Regions from separate parts of the Paenibacillus sp. FSL W8-0194 genome, predicted to be linked through region 2. Evidence: a T-box and tRNA genes for the amino acid it is inferred to sense, from the RefSeq annotation. Region 2 holds a T-box; the other holds one or more tRNA genes.

Region 1 (10,673 bases), 860 kb from region 2:
TTCCGTCAAATAATTTTTTTTGCCGATCCGTTGGAATAACGGCGTTCCGACCCTTTCCTCGAGCAACCGGATTTGCTGGCTAAGCGTAGGCTGGCTGATGCCCAACTTTACGGCGGCCTTGGTAAAATGCAGCTCTTCGCAAACCGCCAGAAAATACTCAAGCAGACGAAAATCCATGGACCGATCCTCCACCATAGTTGATATCTATTATTTTAATTGATAACATTGAATTGACCAATCATTTTTTGTTATCTATAGTAGACATTATTATAAATGTACGATAGGAGCGCATGACTATGAGCGATGAGATCAAAATCCAATTAACCACCACGCCGGGGAACAAGCCGGACAGCAGCAATTTGAGTTTCGGGAAATATTTTACCGACCACATGTTTATCATGGATTACCATACGGAGAAGGGCTGGCATGATCCAAGGATCGTTCCTTACGCTCCGATCGCGTTGGACCCTGCGGCCATGGTGTTTCATTATGGGCAGGCCGTTTTCGAGGGGCTGAAAGCCTACATGACCGACTCCGGCAAGGTGCTGCTGTTCAGACCGGATAAAAACATGGAACGCTTGAACCGTTCGAACGACCGGCTGGGGATCCCTGAAGTTGACGGGGAGTTCGTCATCCAAGCGATCAAAACCTTGATCGAGATCGATAAAAGCTGGATTCCTACCGAGAAGGGCACGTCCTTGTACGTCCGCCCATTTATCATCGCCACGGAGCCATGCTTGGGGGTACGGTCCTCGTACACGTATCAGCTCATCGTCATCCTGTCGCCGGTAGGCGCTTATTACTCGGGAGGCCTGGAACCGGTCAAAATCAACGTGGAAAGCTCCTATACTCGCGCGGTTCGCGGCGGGATCGGGTATGCCAAGGCCGCAGGCAACTATGCGGCAAGCATCAAAGCCCAGGAAAACGCCAAAAAAGAAGGCTTCTCGCAGGTGCTCTGGCTGGATGCCATCGAAAAGAAATATATCGAAGAAGTGGGCAGCATGAACATTTTCTTCAAAATCGCGGGCACGGTCATCACGCCGGAAATTAACGGCAGCATCCTGGAAGGCGTGACGCGCGACTCCGTCATTACGCTGCTGAAGGATTGGGGAGTTCCGGTCGAAGAACGGAAACTATCCATCGAGGAAATTTACGAAGCCTACAAGCAAGGACAGCTGGAAGAGGTGTTCGGTACCGGTACGGCAGCGGTCATTTCGCCGGTCGGCGAGCTCCACTGGAACGAGCATACGATGGCTGTCAACGACAAAAAAATCGGCGAGTTGTCCCAGAAGCTGTATGACACCATCACCGGCCTGCAGTCCGGTCAGCTCCCGGATACGCGGAATTGGACCATCACGTTTTAACTTTAAACCGGATACGACAAAAGGATCCCGAATGTCATCCTGACATAAGGGATCCTTTTCTTTTAGCATCGGCCGTCATCCTTCACGCGCGTAATCGCTGAACGTGGACAGGACGCTGTTATATTCGTCGATGTCCTGAATGCGAATGCCGTCATACAAATGTCTTAACGCATCGTCCGGCAAGGAAGACTCCATGGAGTTGATGTCCAGCTGAAAAAACGTCTTAATGACTTTCTCCTGTTCGGGCGGACCGTCAAACAATGACAAATTGCCATCCTTGTCCAAACTCATGTATGCCCGTTGTTTGCATGCCGGCGAAAGATCATGAATCGTTTCGTTCAAAACGACTTTGCCCTGCCCTTCAAATTGTCCCTTCCAGGACGGGTGATCATTCAGCAAATTATATATTTCATCCACGTTCAGCTTGCCTAACGACCGTTCCTCTTCGCCGCAAACATAACTGTGGCGGACGACCACTTCATTAATTTGCTTGGATTTGTTAAGCAGTTTCCAAAAGTTCGAATCCTCCGGATCGCTCATCCCTTCGGACTGCTGATAATATTGAAGCGTTTCTATGGCCACTGGCGGTTTGGAGCTTAGCAAGCTTTGTACCTTGTCCGGCAAATACATGCTGACCCACACGATCGCGATCAACAGCGAAGATAACCCTAACGTTAACGACCGGCGTTTCAAACGCCGCCACTGCTTTTGCAGTTGTTTCTTGATCCGAGTTGCATTCACGATAATCCCCTTCTATTCCCTGTCTTTTTCTTTTATTGTGACCTGGGGATTACATATTTATACAGCAAAAAAGCCACCGAAAATTTCGATGGCTTTCGTGATCGGGATGACACGATTCGAACATGCGACCCCCTGGTCCCAAACCAGGTGCTCTACCAAGCTGAGCTACATCCCGTTATGAAATTGAATGCCGGTGAAGGGACTCGAACCCCCACGGTTTCCCTCACGATTTTGAGTCGCGCGCGTCTGCCAATTCCGCCACACCGGCTTATATAAAACGCGCCCTAAGAGATTCGAACTCCTGACCTTTTGATTCGTAGTCAAACGCTCTATCCAGCTGAGCTAAGGGCGCAAATTTGGAGCGGACGACGGGAATCGAACCCGCGACCCTCGCCTTGGCAAGGCGATGCTCTACCGCTGAGCCACGTCCGCAAGTGAAAGTGAAACTGGTGAGCCATGAAGGACTCGAACCTTCGACACCCTGATTAAAAGTCAGGTGCTCTACCAACTGAGCTAATGGCTCTCACTTTGATTGAGTCGTTCCAAGAAATCATTCCTGAAGCGAAGTAAAATGGCGGAACCGACGGGATTCGAACCCGCGATCTCCTGCGTGACAGGCAGGCATGTTAGGCCTCTACACCACGGTTCCACGGCCTTGAATAATTCTCCTGCAGAGAATCTGCAATATGTTATGAAAACATATGTAGACCTTTTGGAGATAAATTGCGGGGGCAGGATTTGAACCTGCGGCCTTCGGGTTATGAGCCCGACGAGCTACCGGACTGCTCCACCCCGCGTCATTATGAATCCTCGTTGATGAGGATGATATGGTGGAGACTGAGGGGATCGAACCCCCGACCCTCTGCTTGTAAGGCAGATGCTCTCCCAGCTGAGCTAAGTCTCCATGGTGACCCGTAGGGGATTCGAACCCCTGTTACCTCCGTGAAAGGGAGGTGTCTTAACCCCTTGACCAACGGGCCTTAATGGCTCCCCGAACAGGACTCGAACCTGTGACAACTCGATTAACAGTCGAGTGCTCTACCAACTGAGCTATCAGGGAATATGTACGCTTGGCAACGTCCTACTCTCCCAGGACCCTTCGGTCCAAGTACCATCGGCGCTGGAGGGCTTAACGGTCGTGTTCGGGATGGGTACGCGTGGAACCCCTCCGCTATCGCCACCAAACGATTCAAGTGCTTTGATCACCTGAAAACTAGATACGAAACGTTTGCGTTTTAAATACTCCGTAGCATTTCCCGGTTTTTGTTCCGGGCCCCGCCAAAGTACTCGGAATCAGCTGCGAAGCTGCCCTTCACTTTGGTGGGTCATTTAGGATAAGCCCTCGACCGATTAGTATTGGTCAGCTCCATGCATTGCTGCACTTCCACCTCCAACCTATCTACCTCGTCGTCTTCAAGGGGTCTTACTAATTGGGAAATCTCATCTTGAGGGGGGCTTCACGCTTAGATGCTTTCAGCGCTTATCCCGTCCGTACGTAGCTACCCAGCCATGCTCCTGGCGGAACAACTGGTGCACCAGCGGTACGTCCATCCCGGTCCTCTCGTACTAAGGACAGCTCCTCTCAAATTTCCTACGCCCACGACAGATAGGGACCGAACTGTCTCACGACGTTCTGAACCCAGCTCGCGTACCGCTTTAATGGGCGAACAGCCCAACCCTTGGGACCTACTTCAGCCCCAGGATGCGATGAGCCGACATCGAGGTGCCAAACCTCCCCGTCGATGTGGACTCTTGGGGGAGATAAGCCTGTTATCCCCAGGGTAGCTTTTATCCGTTGAGCGATGGCCCTTCCATGCGGTACCACCGGATCACTAAGCCCGACTTTCGTCCCTGCTCGACTTGTAGGTCTCGCAGTCAAGCTCCCTTCTGCCTTTGCACTCTTCGAATGATTTCCAACCATTCTGAGGGAACCTTGGGGCGCCTCCGTTACTCTTTAGGAGGCGACCGCCCCAGTCAAACTGCCCGCCTGACACTGTCCCCGTACCGGATTACGGTACCAGGTTAGAACCTAGATACGATCAGGGTGGTATCCCAACGTCGCCTCCACCTAAGCTGGCGCTCAGGTTTCAAAGGCTCCCACCTATCCTGTACAGATCGTACCCAAATCCAATATCAAGCTGCAGTAAAGCTCCATGGGGTCTTTCCGTCTTGTCGCGGGTAACCTGCATCTTCACAGGTATTAAAATTTCACCGGATCTCTCGTTGAGACAGCGCCCAAGTCGTTACGCCATTCGTGCGGGTCAGAATTTACCTGACAAGGAATTTCGCTACCTTAGGACCGTTATAGTTACGGCCGCCGTTTACTGGGGCTTCGGTTCACAGCTTCGGGACTAATCCCTAACCGCTCCCCTTAACCTTCCAGCACCGGGCAGGCGTCAGCCCGTATACTTCGCCTTACGGCTTCGCACAGACCTGTGTTTTTGCTAAACAGTCGCTTGGGCCTTTTCACTGCGGCCCCCTCGTGCTATTCACACTACCGGGGCACCCCTTCTCCCGAAGTTACGGGGTCATTTTGCCGAGTTCCTTAACGAGAGTTCTTCCGCGCGCCTTAGAATTCTCTTCTCGCCTACCTGTGTCGGTTTGCGGTACGGGCACCTTCACCTGGCTAGAGGCTTTTCTTGGCAGTGTGAGATCATGACCTTCGGTACTATAATTTTCCCTCCCCGTCACAGCCTAGCCTTAACGATGTGCGGATTTGCCTACACATCAGCCTCACTGCTTGGACAGACATCCATCAGTCTGCGTCACTACCCTCCTGCGTCACCCCATTGCTCATAGCGGTTTACGGTGGTACAGGAATTTCAACCTGTTGTCCTTCGACTACGCCTTTCGGCCTCGCCTTAGGTCCCGACTTACCCTGAGCGGACGAGCCTTCCTCAGGAAACCTTGGGCTTTCGGCGGATCAGATTCTCACTGATCTTTTCGTTACTCATACCGGCATTCTCACTTGTATACGCTCCAGCGCTCCTTACGGTACACCTTCAACGCTGTATACAACGCTCCCCTACCCCTGATGCAAGCATCAAGCCATAGCTTCGGTGGTGTGTTTAGCCCCGTTACATTTTCGGCGCAGAGTCACTCGACCAGTGAGCTATTACGCACTCTTTAAATGGTGGCTGCTTCTAAGCCAACATCCTGGTTGTCTGTGCAACTCCACATCCTTTCCCACTTAACACACACTTGGGGACCTTAGCTGATGGTCTGGGCTGTTTCCCTTTTGACAATGGATCTTAGCACTCACTGTCTGACTCCCGGTCAATCAGTCTATGGCATTCGGAGTTTGACTGAACTTGGTAACCCTTGCGGGCCCCGCACCCAATCAGTGCTCTACCTCCACGACTGTACAACCGAGGCTAGCCCTAAAGCTATTTCGGGGAGAACCAGCTATCTCCGAGTTCGATTGGAATTTCTCCGCTACCCCCACCTCATCCCCGAATTTTTCAACATTCGTGGGTTCGGGCCTCCAGTGCGTGTTACCGCACCTTCACCCTGGACAGGGGTAGATCACACGGTTTCGGGTCTACGCCCACGTACTCAGTCGCCCTATTCAGACTCGCTTTCGCTGCGGCTACGGCTTCTCACCTTAACCTTGCACGGGAACGTAACTCGCCGGTTCATTCTACAAAAGGCACGCCATCACCCCTAGATCGGGCTCTGACTTCTTGTAAGCACACGGTTTCAGGTTCTATTTCACTCCCCTTCCGGGGTGCTTTTCACCTTTCCCTCACGGTACTGTTTCACTATCGGTCGCTAGGGAGTATTTAGCCTTACCAGATGGTCCTGGCAGATTCATACGGGGTTTCACGTGCCCCGCACTACTCGGGATCCGTCTCGGAGGGAACTGACTTTCGGCTACAGGGCTTTTACCTTCTATGCCGGGCCTTTCCAGACCTCTTCGCCTAACCAGTTCCTTTGTAACTCCATGTGAGACGTCCCACAACCCCGGCCAGCAAGCTGACCGGTTTAGGCTAATCCGCGTTCGCTCGCCGCTACTGACGGAATCACTATTGTTTTCTCTTCCTCAGGGTACTTAGATGTTTCAGTTCCCCTGGTATGCCTCTTCATAACCTATGTATTCAGTTATGAGTGACTGACTATTACATCAGCCGGGTTTCCCCATTCGGACATCCCCGGATCAAAGCTTGCTTACAGCTCCCCGAGGCAGTATCGTTGTTCGCCACGTCCTTCATCGGCTCCTAGCGCCTAGGCATCCTCCGTGTGCTCTTAGTAGCTTAACCATTCGACTCCTGTTTGCCTCGCCTCGCTCCGTTGTTTTGTGCTTCGCACAAAGCCAAAGCCGCTCTTCGATTCAAACACTCGTCTGCTACTCTTTTACTAACTTGTTTTGACACAAGTTCAGCTAAAAGGATATTTCTAAAACGCAAATTCGTTTCGGTATCTAGTTTTCAAGGATCAAAACCCGGTTTTTCAACCGGACTTATATCATACCATCCTCAGCACCGCTTGTCACCAAGCAAGTTCTGGAAATCGTATGCGAGAGTTTGAACTCTCAAAACTGACCAACGAGTGAGATCGTTTTGCCTTACGGCATATTTGAATGTTTCCGTTGCAGGAAACGATTCTCCATAGAAAGGAGGTGATCCAGCCGCACCTTCCGATACGGCTACCTTGTTACGACTTCACCCCAATCATCTACCCCACCTTCGGCGGCTGGCTCCTTGCGGTTACCCCACCGACTTCGGGTGTTGTAAACTCTCGTGGTGTGACGGGCGGTGTGTACAAGACCCGGGAACGTATTCACCGCGGCATGCTGATCCGCGATTACTAGCAATTCCGACTTCATGCAGGCGGGTTGCAGCCTGCAATCCGAACTGAGACCAGCTTTGATAGGATTGGCTCCATCTCGCGACTTCGCTTCCCGTTGTACTGGCCATTGTAGTACGTGTGTAGCCCAGGTCATAAGGGGCATGATGATTTGACGTCATCCCCGCCTTCCTCCGGTTTGTCACCGGCAGTCATTCTAGAGTGCCCACCTTAAAGTGCTGGCAACTAAAATCAAGGGTTGCGCTCGTTGCGGGACTTAACCCAACATCTCACGACACGAGCTGACGACAACCATGCACCACCTGTCTCCTCTGTCCCGAAGGCCGCCTCTATCTCTAGAGGATTCAGAGGGATGTCAAGACCTGGTAAGGTTCTTCGCGTTGCTTCGAATTAAACCACATACTCCACTGCTTGTGCGGGTCCCCGTCAATTCCTTTGAGTTTCAGTCTTGCGACCGTACTCCCCAGGCGGAATGCTTAATGTGTTAACTTCGGCACCAAGGGTATCGAAACCCCTAACACCTAGCATTCATCGTTTACGGCGTGGACTACCAGGGTATCTAATCCTGTTTGCTCCCCACGCTTTCGCGCCTCAGCGTCAGTTACAGCCCAGAAAGTCGCCTTCGCCACTGGTGTTCCTCCACATCTCTACGCATTTCACCGCTACACGTGGAATTCCACTTTCCTCTTCTGCACTCAAGTCACCCAGTTTCCAGTGCGAACTAGAGTTGAGCCCTAGCCTTAAACACCAGACTTAAGTGACCGCCTGCGCGCGCTTTACGCCCAATAATTCCGGACAACGCTTGCCCCCTACGTATTACCGCGGCTGCTGGCACGTAGTTAGCCGGGGCTTTCTTCTCAGGTACCGTCACTCGGATAGCAGTTACTCTACCCGACGTTCTTCCCTGGCAACAGAGCTTTACGATCCGAAAACCTTCATCACTCACGCGGCGTTGCTCCGTCAGGCTTTCGCCCATTGCGGAAGATTCCCTACTGCTGCCTCCCGTAGGAGTCTGGGCCGTGTCTCAGTCCCAGTGTGGCCGTTCACCCTCTCAGGTCGGCTACGCATCGTCGCCTTGGTGAGCCGTTACCTCACCAACTAGCTAATGCGCCGCAGGCCCATCCGTAAGTGACAGATTGCTCCGTCTTTCATTACCGCTCCATGCGAAGCGATAAATTATCCGGTATTAGCTACCGTTTCCGGTAGTTATCCCGGTCTTACGGGCAGGTTGCCTACGTGTTACTCACCCGTCCGCCGCTAACCATCAGAGGAGCAAGCTCCTCATCAAGTCCGCTCGACTTGCATGTATTAGGCACGCCGCCAGCGTTCGTCCTGAGCCAGGATCAAACTCTCCAAGAAAGTTTGTGACTCATTTTGAATCTGACGAGAATTTAATTCTCATTTGTGCTCCGCAAACCATCCAGCCATAGGCTTGGACCGATTTGCTTCGCGATCGGCTTTGCAAGCAAAGCCTGTATCTCACTCGTTGTTCAGTTTTCAAAGATCAAACATTTCGTTTTCGTCGCCGCCGTTGTGTTCAGCAGCAACTTTTATAATATATCATGGTTTCTCGAGATTTGCAAGCTTTTTTTTCGAAAACTTTTAATCTCTCAATTCCACTCGGCTTTTCATAGATTTCTTGGCCGGAATAATAATATAACATACTTCTATTATTTTTGACAAGTGTTTTTTTGAATAAACCATTTCCAAATTATAAAAGCCTATAGCGGATCAACTGAATAGCCATTCTGTCTCCTCCTCTATTGGCCCAATGTCGGTTGGTATGAGAGATGTTCATTTTAAGGCCTGCATCTAAGGAGCAGACGAACGCGCAAAACAAAATGCTCATCGATCTATCAACCATTAATACAAAAAAAGAGCCGGACATCCATGTCCGGCCGTCATCTCTGCGGATTCCTCATCCTTTGATCCAAGGATTTTTGCGTTTGGAAGATACGTTTTGTTTTTTGGATTTGTTCGGAATGGATTTATCGCGAGGCACCGTCGTGCTTCTTTTGCTGCTGTTTAACGTCTTGGCGGTTTTGGCGGGTTCGGCATCCGTTTGTCCCGAGTCCTCTTCTGCCTCAAAAGCCGGGTTTGGCGCCTGAACCGAATTTACCTCCGCGGAAGGCGCGGATTGAGGCTCCGTTTGCTGTAAAGGGGAGGCGTACGTTTGGGTGCGGTTCCATATCGGATATTCCGTTCCACCAAATCCGGGGTACGGCATGTTCGGATTATGATAAGGCATATTCGCATTTACATCATGATAGGGCATATTTGGGTCGTGGTAAGGCATATTCGGTCCATGGCCATGAACGCCCAACGGCGCATTCGGGCCCGCTCCGTATCCGCCTACCAGCGGCACAGGCGCCGGATAGGGGTAACACCATGGCGGAAGCATGAAATGCGGATAGCAATAAGGATCGTAAGCTTGCGGCTCCACATAAGCCGGTTCAGGCGCATGATACACGGGAGACGTTCCGGAGCATCCGCATGGATTAGACGTATAAACAGGTTCATAATAGGCCGGCGCCACCTGGTCATGATGATACGGCTGATTCGGTTGATAACTTACGGGAGACTGCATATTGGGTTCGTAAGCGACCGGCGAAACTTGATTTTCCCAATGATGATCAAAGTGTCCGTTAGGATGTTGCATGGACGGGCTCACCCAGGATTGGTTAGGTGCATAGTGATCCTCGGCCCCCTCCACAATCCCCGGATATTTCGAAGATTTCCCATGGTAAGGCATGTCGTCGTAAGTATGCACGGCCTGAACCTCATCGTCGTAAGGCACCGGATAATAAGCACCTGCTTCATGAACTGCTGTCGGGAACTGCATAAACGGATGATGGGCTCCGCCGAAATAAGGATCTCCTCCGCAGCCGCACGGCTCTTCCGCAACAGGTTTGAGGCCTGTCGGCTTTTTCTCGGAAAAGGGCATAATATTCGGAGTCGCGTTCGGTTCAACCATTTCCGGCATGATGTTTGGCGTCACGTTCGGCATGACATTTGGCATCACGTTTGGCATCGTCATTTCAGGCATTACGTTAGGCATTATATTCGGCATGGTCATTTCAGGCATCACGTTGGGTTTTACGTTCGGAACGGTTGCCTCAGGCATGATATTCGGGGTTACGTTTTCCGGCATCACGTTCGGCATCACGTTTGGAATGACGTTGGGGGCCGTCAATTCAGGCATCACGTTGGAAACGTTCGGCATGATATTAGGAACATTCGGCATCACGTTCGGGAGTTCCGGCATCAGATTGGGGAGCGGTACGCTAGGCAGTTCGGATAGCTGCTGGGGCTGCGTCGGCTTCGGAGCCGTCGTTTCGGCTTTAGGGGCAGTGATTTCTTCTTTCGGACCGGTAAAAGCCTTTCCGCCGGGTTGGAGTTTCTCATGCTGCACATTGGCATGTTCGTTCGCGTTGGAGCTTGGATTCGGATGATCGTTCGTTCCCGGGTTGCCTTTTGTTTTCGGAATATTCACCACTTCGCCCACGAGCAGTGCATTCGGATTTTTGAGCTGGGGATTAGCGTCGATCATTTCCTTCAAGGAAACGCCCCAAGCCTTCGACAGCTTCCAAAGCGTGTCTCCTTGCTTCACGACATGTTTATGGATGATTTGATCTTGGCTTGGCACCTGCACCGGTTTTGCGGGAATTTTCACCTTTTGCCCGACCTGCAGCTGATTCGGGTCCGCAATTTGCGGATTGGCGTCGATGATTTTTTCCAGGGGAATGTCGTACTTTTTGGAAA
Region 2 (10,673 bases):
GCCTATCGTCGGACGGATGCCGAGAAGGTGGCCGTTCTGGAGGCTGTCGAGCGGTATTGCGGCATGTGCGCTCACGAGGCGCCTTCGGCCGAGAAGAAAAGTTATGCCCAAGTGCGCGCCATCGCGGCGAATCCGGTGGATTTCGGCTTGCATACCGAAGCCGATCTGAAACATCCGGAATTCCGGCTGAAACATTACACGGAGGAGCTGCCTATATACTGGACGCCGGCCTATTCGCTGAAGGAGAAGCGGGAGGTTCTGGTCCCCGAGCAGCTCGTTTATTACGCCGACGGGCATTTCAGGGACCAGACCAATCGGTTTGTGTACGACAGCTCGAACGGACTCGCGTTAGGAAGCTCCCGTGAAGAAGCGGTGCTCCACGGATTGTTCGAACTGATCGAGCGGGATCATTTCCTCTGCGCCTGGTATAACCGGCTTCCGTTGCAGGAGCTTGACATCGAGGATACCGGCCTGGACGAGTTGAAACAGCTCCTTTACTTCCTGGAGCTGGAAGGGATCCAAGTCCGGTTTTTCGATATTACGATGGAACTTCGGGTGCCGAGCGTATGGGCCGTGGCTTACGATACCCGAAAGAATGCGCTCATGAAATGCTATAATGCGGCGGCGGCCCATTTTATTCCCGAAAAAGCCATTGAATCGGCCGCCATGGAGGTCATTACGTCGCTTCCGATTTATGAAGATGCGCTTCGCCGGGATGAGGCGATGCGCGAGCGGGTGCGGCAGCTGGCAGGCCGGCCGGAAGCCGTAACGGAATTTGAGGACCATGTGCTTTATTATGCAAGCGAGGAAAACTGCGGGAGAGGTCTGGGATTCTTGCTGAACCGGGACGCATCCGCCAAACTTCCGGTCCGGCAAGCGTATAGGGAAATATTTTATGAAAGCTCCCGCTTTACCCATGAGGATTTGGCGGAGGATTTGGAACAGTTGGCGTCGGAAGTGCTTCAGCATTACGAAAATATATACGTGGCAGACGTAACGCCCGGCGAGGTTGCAGAATTCGGCCTTTATGCAGCCAAGGTGCTTGTGCCTGGCATGCTCCCGATGACTTTCGGTCATCAGCACCGGCGCGTTATTCCCGAGCGGCTAAGCCGCGAGCGGATGCGGCGGGGCTTTCGCGGGAAGTTTGAATTGAATCCCGAGCCCCATCCGTTTCCTTGATAGGAGGAGATATTCCATGGAAACCTGGAAAAGTTACCGGATTTATTATCAAAATTACGCCATGTACGACGGACTGATCCTGCTGCTTGCCGATCTTATGGAGAGATGGATGGCCGAAGGGAACATTTCAAAATGGTTTTTTCTCAGATATTGGGAGGACGGACCGCATATCCGCATTCGTTATCTCGGTCCGGAGAGGCAGGATGCGGAAGAACTGTTTGAAAAGGCCGAATCGTGGATACGGCAGCATCCCGCCAGCAGCCGGCTCACCAAGCAGGAGTACTTCCGCAATCATAAATTCGACGGGGTGCCGTTGTCGCTTGAACAGCTGGGCTGGTACGAGGAAGGGGAGATCGTGGCAAAGCCTTATGAGCCGGAATACGAGCGGTATGGCGGCGTGCAGCTGATGCCGCTGACGGAGACGCTTTTTCTTGAATCGAGCCGGATGGCCGTTCGGCTTCTCCGACTTACGCAGCAATCTTCGTTTACGGCACGTTTTTTGGTAGCCATGACGGCCGTGGAGGAGCTGGCGAATCTCTTTTTCGCCGGGAACGTCCGGCTTGGCGGCGTGGTTTCCTATTACCGCAAAAGCGCGGACAGCTGGAAACGCCTCTATCAATTGGAACGGATGTCGATTCCGGACCGTTTCGTTCAAGCAGGGAAGGATTATCCCCGGCTGAAAGAAGCGGCCTCCCGCCTGATCCGTTCGGATGAGGAGTACGGCAGGTTGCGCGAAAGGCTGATTGCCGGCTGCTCCGCGATGGCGGATGCGATTGAAGACGATCAAAAGGTCAGGTCGATATTCTACTCCCATCTTCATATGCTGAACAACCGTCTCGGGATGGGCCCGGAATATGAATACGCGCTTTATGAAGTTTTATGGAGATTCCATACCGGTCAGGAGGCGAACGGAAATGCAACCGTCTCATAACGAGCTTTCCGAATTTTATGATTACGACGTGCTGTTCGAGGAGTTGGCGAATCAGGAACCGCGGTCCGTCGCATGGCGTTTTAACCAGCGGCCGCTGGACGATTACGTTTTTTCCAAGCATGAAGTGCCCCTGCCTGAATATTTGGAGAAAATTGCGCTGGAGCGGGGAGCGTCGTTTCCCGAAAACGCGGAGGCCGAATTGGCCCGGCTGCTGCTTAAACGAAGATCAACCTTTATTAACGGCATGGGGCAGACGTGGACGTTATCCGACGTGAACGCTTTGTTGACCTGGTCGGCGGGAATCCGCGATACTCACCGCCATATGGGCAGCCGGGGAACGGAAGAAGTGATTGCGATGCGTACATATCCGTCGGGCGGCGCCATGTATCCGATTAAGCTGTACATGTATATCCGCGGCGTGGAGGGGCTGGAGGAAGGCGTGTATTATTACGCGCCGGTACAGCAGGAGCTCTACCGGTATCGGGGTTCTCTTGAAATAGGCGAGCTTGAACGGATGCTTCCGATGACGCTATACAAAACGGATGCCCGCAGTTCCATGCTGGAAGGCGTTTCGATTTTGCTGTTTTTCATTGCAGACCTGCAGTACAGTTTCCGGAAATACGGGCGGTTGTCTTATAAGCTTGCATTGATCGAGGCAGGCCATATCGCCCAGAACATCCAGCTGATCAGTACCGCGCTCGATAAACGAACGCTGCCCATCTGCGGTTTTTTTGCCGATAAAGTGGAGGAAATGCTGCAGGTGCGTGAACAAAAATACCAGCACTGCGTGTACGCCATGCTGCTGGGGTAAAGGAGGAGGACATTCGAATGATTAATGCCTTTTTCGAACTTGAGCCGGCCGAAAAGGCTTTGCGGGTGATGAACCGTTACCGCCGCGACCATCCGCTTTACACGATTCCCCATCAAGAGCCCGAGAAGCTGAAGCGGATCTTGGAGAATCAGGACCTGCCTGCGGGCGCCCAGGGGGTCCAAAACTTGTACCATAAAGGGATTTTGGTGGACCGGGTCCGCTCGGAAGGGCTGGAAAGGTTCAAACGGTTCTTTTCGCAGGTTGGCCCCGACGTGGATCTCTATTCATTGTCGCTGGTCGTCGCCAGGGAATATTTGCGCTCGGAGTTTGCCGTCATCGCATACGAGGACACGGACTTGGACCTTCGGTTGTGGCAGACCCCGTCGGCTGAAGACACGAACGCTCCGAGAAACTATCTGGTCTTGTACCGCGAGCCCGGACAGCTTCGGCAGCTGAAGCAGGAGATAGATTCCAAGCGGGGAGATACCCTGTTTCTGTGCCGTGTCGTGCAAGGCCGGATCGCTGAGATTGGACCGATGTATGTCACTCACCCAACCTTTTGCCTGGATTGCATGGTCCGCAAGCTCGAAGCTTATCAAATCCGTTGGTCGAGTCCTTTGTCGGTGCCTGCCGGACAGCTCCTGGAAGAGGAGTTCCTCAAATCGCTGATCGACCACTACAGCTCCTATATTACATTGCTTTCTACCGTCCATGAGCGGAAAATGCTGCTTCGCGATCAGGAGATCGGTTTTACGAGTTTGATCACTCCGCGTTATTCCCGCTGTCATTGCCTAATAAGCTGAATAAAAGCGTCTGCCGGCCGATCCAGGGCCTGCAGATGCTTTTTTTTTTCAATATTATAGGGCCTATCAATTGCGGGGGAGTTTTAGGAAAACTATGGAAACGGATTGTAGCATCCATTAAAATAAGAGTTAAATATTGGTGGAAATTGCGAAATTTCGGGAGGGGAGTTCGTGGAGCAATTTGAACCCAGGATCATGTCCGAATTGGAAGGCCAAGCAAAGGCGTTTTTCAGAGTGGAAATGCTGCTTGAGGCTGCTTTGGCGTCTTTGCGGGTGAAGCAAGCCGAATCCCTATTGTTCGGCAAAATGACCGTTTTGCATTACCGGATGTTCGGCGGGGAAGGCGACGCCGTCTACAGGGCTGCGGCAGCGGTGGAGCTGATGATTCTTGGCCTGGACATCATCGACGATTTGCAGGATGAAGACCATGGAGGAATGCCTTGGCACCGGCTTTCGAAGGATATTGCGCTAAACCTCGCCATCGGCTTTTTGACCTTATCCCAGGAGACGCTGCTTTACAGCGACTTTCCGCTGGAGAGGGTGCATGAGTCCGCAGCCTTTTTAAACCGTCAAATGCTGGTGGCCATTAACGGCCAAACGTTGGATCTGCTGAATGCCGCCCGCGACGAGGATGAATACCTGAAGATGGTGGAGCAAAAGTCGGCGGCCCTATTGGTATGCGCCTGCATGATTGGAGTCATTTTGGCTACCGGACAGGCGGACGAACGGGTGGCCGAGTATGCCCGGGAGGTCGGCATCGCCGCTCAGATTAAAAACGATTATAGGGATTTGCTGGATTGGGGAAACAAAAATGATTTTTTGCGCCGCAAAAAAACGCTCCCGGTACTGTTTTTGCTTTCTACTGCCGAGGAACAGGATGAACGCTGGATCGTGGACTATTTTGCGGGTCGCCTCCAACCGGAGGAGGTGCTGCATCGCGAAGAGGAGTTTTGCGCCGTGGTGCAGCGGACAGGCACCGCATTATATACTTCCGTTCGGATGCGATCCCACTATTACCGGTTTCTGAACATCATCGAGGGCATGGAGATGGACGCGAAATGGCGTGACTTAATGATCGAAGCCGCGCGGTAACAAGCTGATCAACTTGTTCGGGGTACCGCAATGATGCCGCAAACTCCCACGCAATCGATTTGCGGGAAATACGTGATACGTTGTCGTTTTGCAATGGATGCTGCCTTGATATATTGAAATCAAAGGAAGCAAATTGATCCATTGGGAGGAAACGACAATGTTGAAAGAAATGATTCGCAAAATTGTAACGGAACCTGAATTTATGGCCCGGATTCAAAACGGACAACTGCAGCTGGCCGGCATGTCGGCATTCGAACAGCGCGCATTCTTGGATGTCATGCAAGAGCGCAAACCGGATGACTCCCTCCGCAAAAGCGCATATTGGGCTTAAATTCTCAAGTTGCTTAACCCCCATACAACACACTAAGTGATCTGGAGGCCTACTTCATTGTCGAAATGGACGAATAACATCAAACTTGCTGCAGGATGGATTGCACTCATCGTATTGGTCGCATATTTGGCAGGCGTCATCATCAACCAGCGGGACATGGGGATCGACGTCGCTCCGAACGCGGACGGCCGCATGGCCGTGACGGCCATCGAGCCCGACAGCTGGGCCAAAGGCATCATTAAGCCCGGCGACATCGTGGTCAATGTGGACGGAGCCGATCCCCTCCAATCGGAAGCGATCCGGACGTATGGAGTCATTGTAGGCGCAGACCACATCGAGATCGAACGTCAAGCACCGGACGGTTCTTCGTATACGATAACGCTGCCCGTTGATCATGGCGTTTCGGCGTACGGCACGTTATTTTATCTGGTCATCCCCGGCTTATCTCTGGTGCTGCTGCTGATTTTCTCGGTTTATGTATATAAGAAGGAAAAGGAAGACCGGGCTGCCAAGCTCTTGATCCTGTTTTTTCTGAGCATTGGTCTAAGTTATTTCAGCTCGGCGGCTTCGGGGCTGCTGAACCCCGTCGGAAGAATTACGCTCGGAATCAGTTTCGCCAGCATACCGGTCTTCTTTATCCACTTTATGGAGGCCTATCTTCGGAACTATCAAGAACGATTTATTACCAGGGCGGGGCTCAGAGCGTTTTACCTGTTCGCCTCGTTGGTCGGCATGATGATGGTGCTGAGCGTCATTCCCGGAATCCCGATCCATCCGTATGAGACGACGGCGCTGCTTGTGTTTTTCGTGTACGCCAATGTGGTCATCGTTTACAAATTGATTAGCAAATTCATAAAGCACCGTTCCGGGGAGCTCCGCTCGCTTTTCAAAATTACGTTAACCGGACATACGGTTGCTTTTCTGCCATTTTTGCTGTTTGACGCCATTCCCGGGTTTTTCGGCCTGTCCTTTGCCCCGGCAAAGCTGACGGCGATTTTTCTGGTGGCCATTCCGGTCGTGTATTTTTATCTCTTTATCACGAAAAGGCTGTTTGATATCGACTTTGTGCTGAACCGCTTCTTTTATTATACGTCGATTTCTTTTATTCCGGCTTTGGTCATCATCGGTTTGATGGCCGTAATTATGCATCAGGATCAATATACCTGGGTCAAGTGGATTCAAATTTTTATATTGGTCTACTTCATGATTACGCTGTTTTTGTTCGCCAAGGAATTTATGGACTATAGGCTCAGGCCGCACTTTCTTAAGGAAACTCATGATTTTCAAGGAAGCATCGACCGCTTTTCCAAGCGGATTTCGAAGGTGATGAAACGTTCCGATCTGGAGAAGCTGCTGGAGCGGGAGGTCTGCATGATTTTGCCCGTTCGGAATGTCTCCTTTCTGAAAATCGTTCAGGATAAAAGCATGGACCGACCTGCGGTTTCGGGGGACGGGAAAGCCGCTCCGGAGATCGAAGCCGCGCTGCAAAAACTGGGTCATAAGCCGGCGGTAGGAGATATGATCCGCCTGCCGGTCGGCACCGGGCTGGTGACGGGCAATTACGGAACAACGCAGCACGTATTGTGGATCGACGAAAAGGTTAACCATACGAGCCTCAACATGGACGAAAAAAACTGGCTCAAAACGATAGCTCATTACAGCGGGATCGTATACGAAAACCTGTATTTGATCGAAGGGTTGATCGAGAACCTGGAAATGGAGATGAAAAGCCAGAGGGAAGCGCCTTCCTGGGTGCTCCGCCTGATTTTTACCCTTTCCGAAAACGAGCGCAGACGGCTTGCTTCGGATCTGCATGACGCGGCTTTGCAGGATCAGCTCATCTGGTACCGGAAGCTGGAGTCGCTGATGCTGGATTACCCGATGGAAGACGGTTTGCTGGAACAGCTGGACCAGATCAAAGAAGGACTTCTCGACGTTATACATCAGATCAGGCAGACCTGCAACGAGCTGCGCCCGCCCCTCCTGAAAGAGATGGGGATCGTGGAGGCGCTGGAACAGCTGATTCAGCAGGAGCAGATCCGCTCCAATTATTCCGTGACGCTTCGGGCGGAACCGACCGTCATCGAGCTTAATGACGTGCAAATATTGGCGGTTTACCGTATCGTGCAGGAATTGCTGCGAAACGCCGACAAGCATGCGGGGGCGTCCCAAATCCTGATCGAGCTGGAGCAGCGCGACAGCGAATTGTATTTTTACTATAAGGATGACGGCCGCGGGCTTCAGTTGACGGAACTTACCGATTCGTTCAAGCATATGGGGATTTCGGGCATCAAGGAACGCGTGCGCAGCCTTGACGGGGATATTGTTTTTCATTCGGAACCGGGCAAAGGCTTTGAAGTTCAGTTGACGCTGCCGATGAATCCCCACAGTGAAGAAGGAGGAGAGAACGATGATTCGTATTTTGCTAGTTGACGACCATCCTTCAGTTTGTGAGGGTACGAAAACGATGATCGAACAGGACCCCGATATGGAAGTAACGGTTTCCTATCATTCGCCGGAGGCGTTGGAAATAGCCAAAACCCAGGAATTTGACGTCATGCTGTTTGATCTGAACATTCCGGTGATCAGCGGTCTGGAGCTTACCAAACGATTGATGGGCATCAATCCGGATTTTCGGATTCTGATCTATACGGGCTACGAGATCAGCTCGAATTTCAATTTGCTGGTGGAGGCGGGTGTTTCGGGCATCATAAGCAAAACGGCCAGCCGGGAGCAGCTGTTAAATGCGATCCGCTGCGCGCTCCGCGGGGAAGCGGTAATCCCTGTTTCGCTTTTGAGGCAGCTGCGGCGAAGCGAGGTACGGCTCTCTTCCATCCGCAACGATAAGACGATGGAGGACGTCTCCATTAATGAGCGGGAGCAGGAAATTTTGCAGGAGGTCGCAGGCGGCAGCAGCAACAAGGATATCGCCGCGAAGCTGCTTATGAGCCAGCGTACGGTCGAGTACAATTTGACCCGGATCTTCGAAAAGCTGGGCGTGCGTTCACGCTCGGAGGCGATTGTAGAGGCTAAAAGGCTCGGGCTGATCCACAATGGGGAATTCGTGTAAGCCCAGGTTTCATGGAACAAGGCTTTTCATTCTTGACTCTGCTTCGCCTTTCTGTGTATAATTCTTCCAATAACTTCAAACTCGACAAAAGCGATGAAAAGAAGAGTACCGCGGCGACGCCCTCTGCAGAGAGCTCCGGCAGCTGAAAAGGAGCAGGGAATACCCCCGGGAACATGGTCTTGGAGCTGCGCATCGAATCCCGCACGGGATGTAGGCTGCGCCGGATGCCCGCACCCGTTAACGTGCTAGGGTATAACCGCGGATTTGCCTGCGGCGTACCTGACGAGGTGAGTGCCGCGAGGCATTGATGAATTTGGGTGGTAACACGTGAGCAATCAGCTCTCGTCCCTTATGGGGATGAGGGCTTTTTTGTATTTTCAAGCGAAAAAAGGAGGAGTAAACGATGAAGCATATTTTTATCGGCGGGGCGTGGCCTTACGCCAACGGCTCGCTTCACTTGGGCAGGCTGGCCAGCCTGCTGCCAGGGGACGTGCTGGCGCGGTATTTCCGGTCCAAAGGAGAGAAGGTGCTTTACGTTTCAGGCAGCGACTGCCATGGAACGCCAGTGGCCGTTCAAGCGGGGCAGGAAGGCATCGAGCCGGGAGAGTTTGCGGGGCGGTACCATGAGGAATTCGCGGCTTGCTTCGAAAAAATGGGATTCAGCTATGATCTGTATACGCGCACGGATCGGCCGGCCCATCATGCAACGGCGCAGGAGCTGTTTTTGCGGCTGCTGGAACGAGGATACTTATATCCAAAAACGGTGCTGCAAACCTACTGCGAAACCGACCGGCGCTTTTTGCCGGACCGGTATGTGGAGGGCATTTGCCCGGTTTGCGGCAAGCGGGCGCGGGGAGACCAATGCGATGATTGCCAGACGCTGCTGGAGCCCTCGGAACTTAAGGAGCGAATTTGCAAGCTGTGCGGGAATGCGCCGGTGGAACGGCCGACGGAGCATTATTATTTGGCATTATCTCGGTTTCAGGAGGAGTTGTCCCGTTATGCCGGGCAGGCGGAGGGGTGGCGTGACAACGCCGGGAAGATAACGAAGCGGTATTTGGAAGAAGGCCTGCAGGACCGGGCGGCGACCCGGGATTTGGCATGGGGCGTGGATGTTCCGCTCCCGGGTTTTGAGGATAAAAAAATATACGTCTGGATCGAAGCCGTCAGCGGTTATCTGTCAGCGAGCAAGCAATGGGCCGCGCAATCCGGGGAACGATGGGAGCCGTTTTGGGTTGAGGGGGAGGGAGAAATGACTTCCTATTATGTGCACGGGAAAGACAACGTTCCGTTCCATACGCTGATTTGGCCGGCCATTTTGCTGGGGGCAGGCGGTCTGCATCTGCCGGACCGAATCCTTTCCTGCGAGCATTTGACGCTTGAAGGCAGGAAGTTTTCGACCAGCCGCAACTGGGCGGTGTGGGTTCCCGACCTGCTTGCGAGATACGAGCCGGATTCCATCCGGTATTTCCTGATTGCGAACGGACCGGAGCACCGGGACGCGGATTTTTCGTGGCGGGAATTCATTCACAGCCATAACGGCGAGCTGTTGGGCGCTTTCGGCAATTTCGTGCAGCGGACGCTTGCTTTCGTTCATAAATCGTTTGACGGGTCGATTCCGGAAGGAGAACTTCCGGCCCGATGGAAAACATCGCTTGAAGAGCTGTACCGAAGCACGGGAAACCTGATCGAAGCCGGGCGTCTGAAGGAAGCTTTGGAGGGTGTTTTCGCCTTTGTGCGCAAAGCGAACAAATACTTTGACGAACAAAAGCCTTGGCTGCAAATCAAGGACAACCGGGAAGCCTGCGGCGTCACCCTGCACAACTGCGTTCAGATCATCGCCAATTTAAGCAGCCTGCTTATGCCGTTCATCCCTTTTTCCTGCCGCAGGATCCAAGAATTCCTCTCGCTGCCGGAACCTGAATGGCAAATCGTCTTGGTGCCGGCCGGCCGCAAACTGACCGCTCTTGCGCTGCTGTTCGAGCGAATCGAATCGTCCCGGATCGCGGAGGAAACGGAGCGTCTTTTGGCAAAGCTGACATAAGGAGTCAAAATGCTTCGAATAACAACCATTTTAACGCACCCTGATTTTTGCAAATCCTCGTATGAAAATATTGACAATCCAAATTTGGGCGGGTAAATTAAACGATGTATTAAACATTGTTTAAAAACGGCCGGAAAGGGGGACGGAACCCGCTTTGATGAAGGAAGACAGCTCGGTAAACGCAGCAGGAAACGATACCAAATTAGACTTGTTAAACGCCACCGTCGAGCTGATCCGGGAGGAAGGGATCGCATGCGTTACGCTGCGCAGAATTGCGGATAAGGCGGCGACGAATTTGGCGCTGGTCAACTACCATTTCGGCTCGAAGGAGAAACTGATCGCTCAAGCCATCGGCAGCATCGTAGGCACCTTTGGGGACGCCTTCGCCCTGCTTGACGAACATGACATGGAG

The links. The T-box of region 2 lies ahead of metG (methionine--tRNA ligase). A T-box ahead of a tRNA ligase gene usually reads a tRNA of that ligase, here a tRNA-Met.
Region 1: it has a tRNA-Met gene. The T-box ahead of metG (methionine--tRNA ligase) is inferred to sense a tRNA for this amino acid. The anticodon was not compared.

The regions. Positions count from the first base shown of each region.
Region 1 covers NZ_CP150205.1:1,464,757-1,475,429, reverse strand. The annotation lists gene MKY58_RS06400 (LysR substrate-binding domain-containing protein) at 1-177, opposite strand, end outside; gene MKY58_RS06395 (branched-chain amino acid aminotransferase) at 297-1,364, shown strand; gene MKY58_RS06390 (BofC C-terminal domain-containing protein) at 1,440-2,105, opposite strand; tRNA gene MKY58_RS06385 (tRNA-Pro) at 2,207-2,280, opposite strand; tRNA gene MKY58_RS06380 (tRNA-Leu) at 2,294-2,373, opposite strand; tRNA gene MKY58_RS06375 (tRNA-Arg) at 2,384-2,457, opposite strand; tRNA gene MKY58_RS06370 (tRNA-Gly) at 2,463-2,537, opposite strand; tRNA gene MKY58_RS06365 (tRNA-Lys) at 2,553-2,628, opposite strand; tRNA gene MKY58_RS06360 (tRNA-Asp) at 2,678-2,754, opposite strand; tRNA gene MKY58_RS06355 (tRNA-Met) at 2,829-2,902, opposite strand; tRNA gene MKY58_RS06350 (tRNA-Val) at 2,934-3,009, opposite strand; tRNA gene MKY58_RS06345 (tRNA-Glu) at 3,011-3,085, opposite strand; tRNA gene MKY58_RS06340 (tRNA-Asn) at 3,090-3,165, opposite strand; rRNA gene rrf (5S ribosomal RNA) at 3,174-3,290, opposite strand; rRNA gene MKY58_RS06330 (23S ribosomal RNA) at 3,436-6,364, opposite strand; rRNA gene MKY58_RS06325 (16S ribosomal RNA) at 6,717-8,270, opposite strand; gene MKY58_RS06320 (LysM peptidoglycan-binding domain-containing protein) at 8,830-10,673, opposite strand, start outside.
Region 2 covers NZ_CP150205.1:601,349-612,021, forward strand. The annotation lists gene MKY58_RS02600 (TOMM precursor leader peptide-binding protein) at 1-1,179, shown strand, start outside; gene MKY58_RS02605 (thiopeptide-type bacteriocin biosynthesis protein) at 1,196-2,110, shown strand; gene MKY58_RS02610 (SagB/ThcOx family dehydrogenase) at 2,094-2,921, shown strand; gene MKY58_RS02615 (hypothetical protein) at 2,939-3,724, shown strand; gene MKY58_RS02620 (polyprenyl synthetase family protein) at 3,896-4,816, shown strand; gene comX (competence pheromone ComX) at 4,974-5,147, shown strand; gene MKY58_RS02630 (ATP-binding protein) at 5,205-7,580, shown strand; gene MKY58_RS02635 (response regulator transcription factor) at 7,558-8,217, shown strand; T-box leader at 8,302-8,570, shown strand; gene metG (methionine--tRNA ligase) at 8,621-10,261, shown strand; gene MKY58_RS02645 (TetR/AcrR family transcriptional regulator) at 10,419-10,673, shown strand, end outside.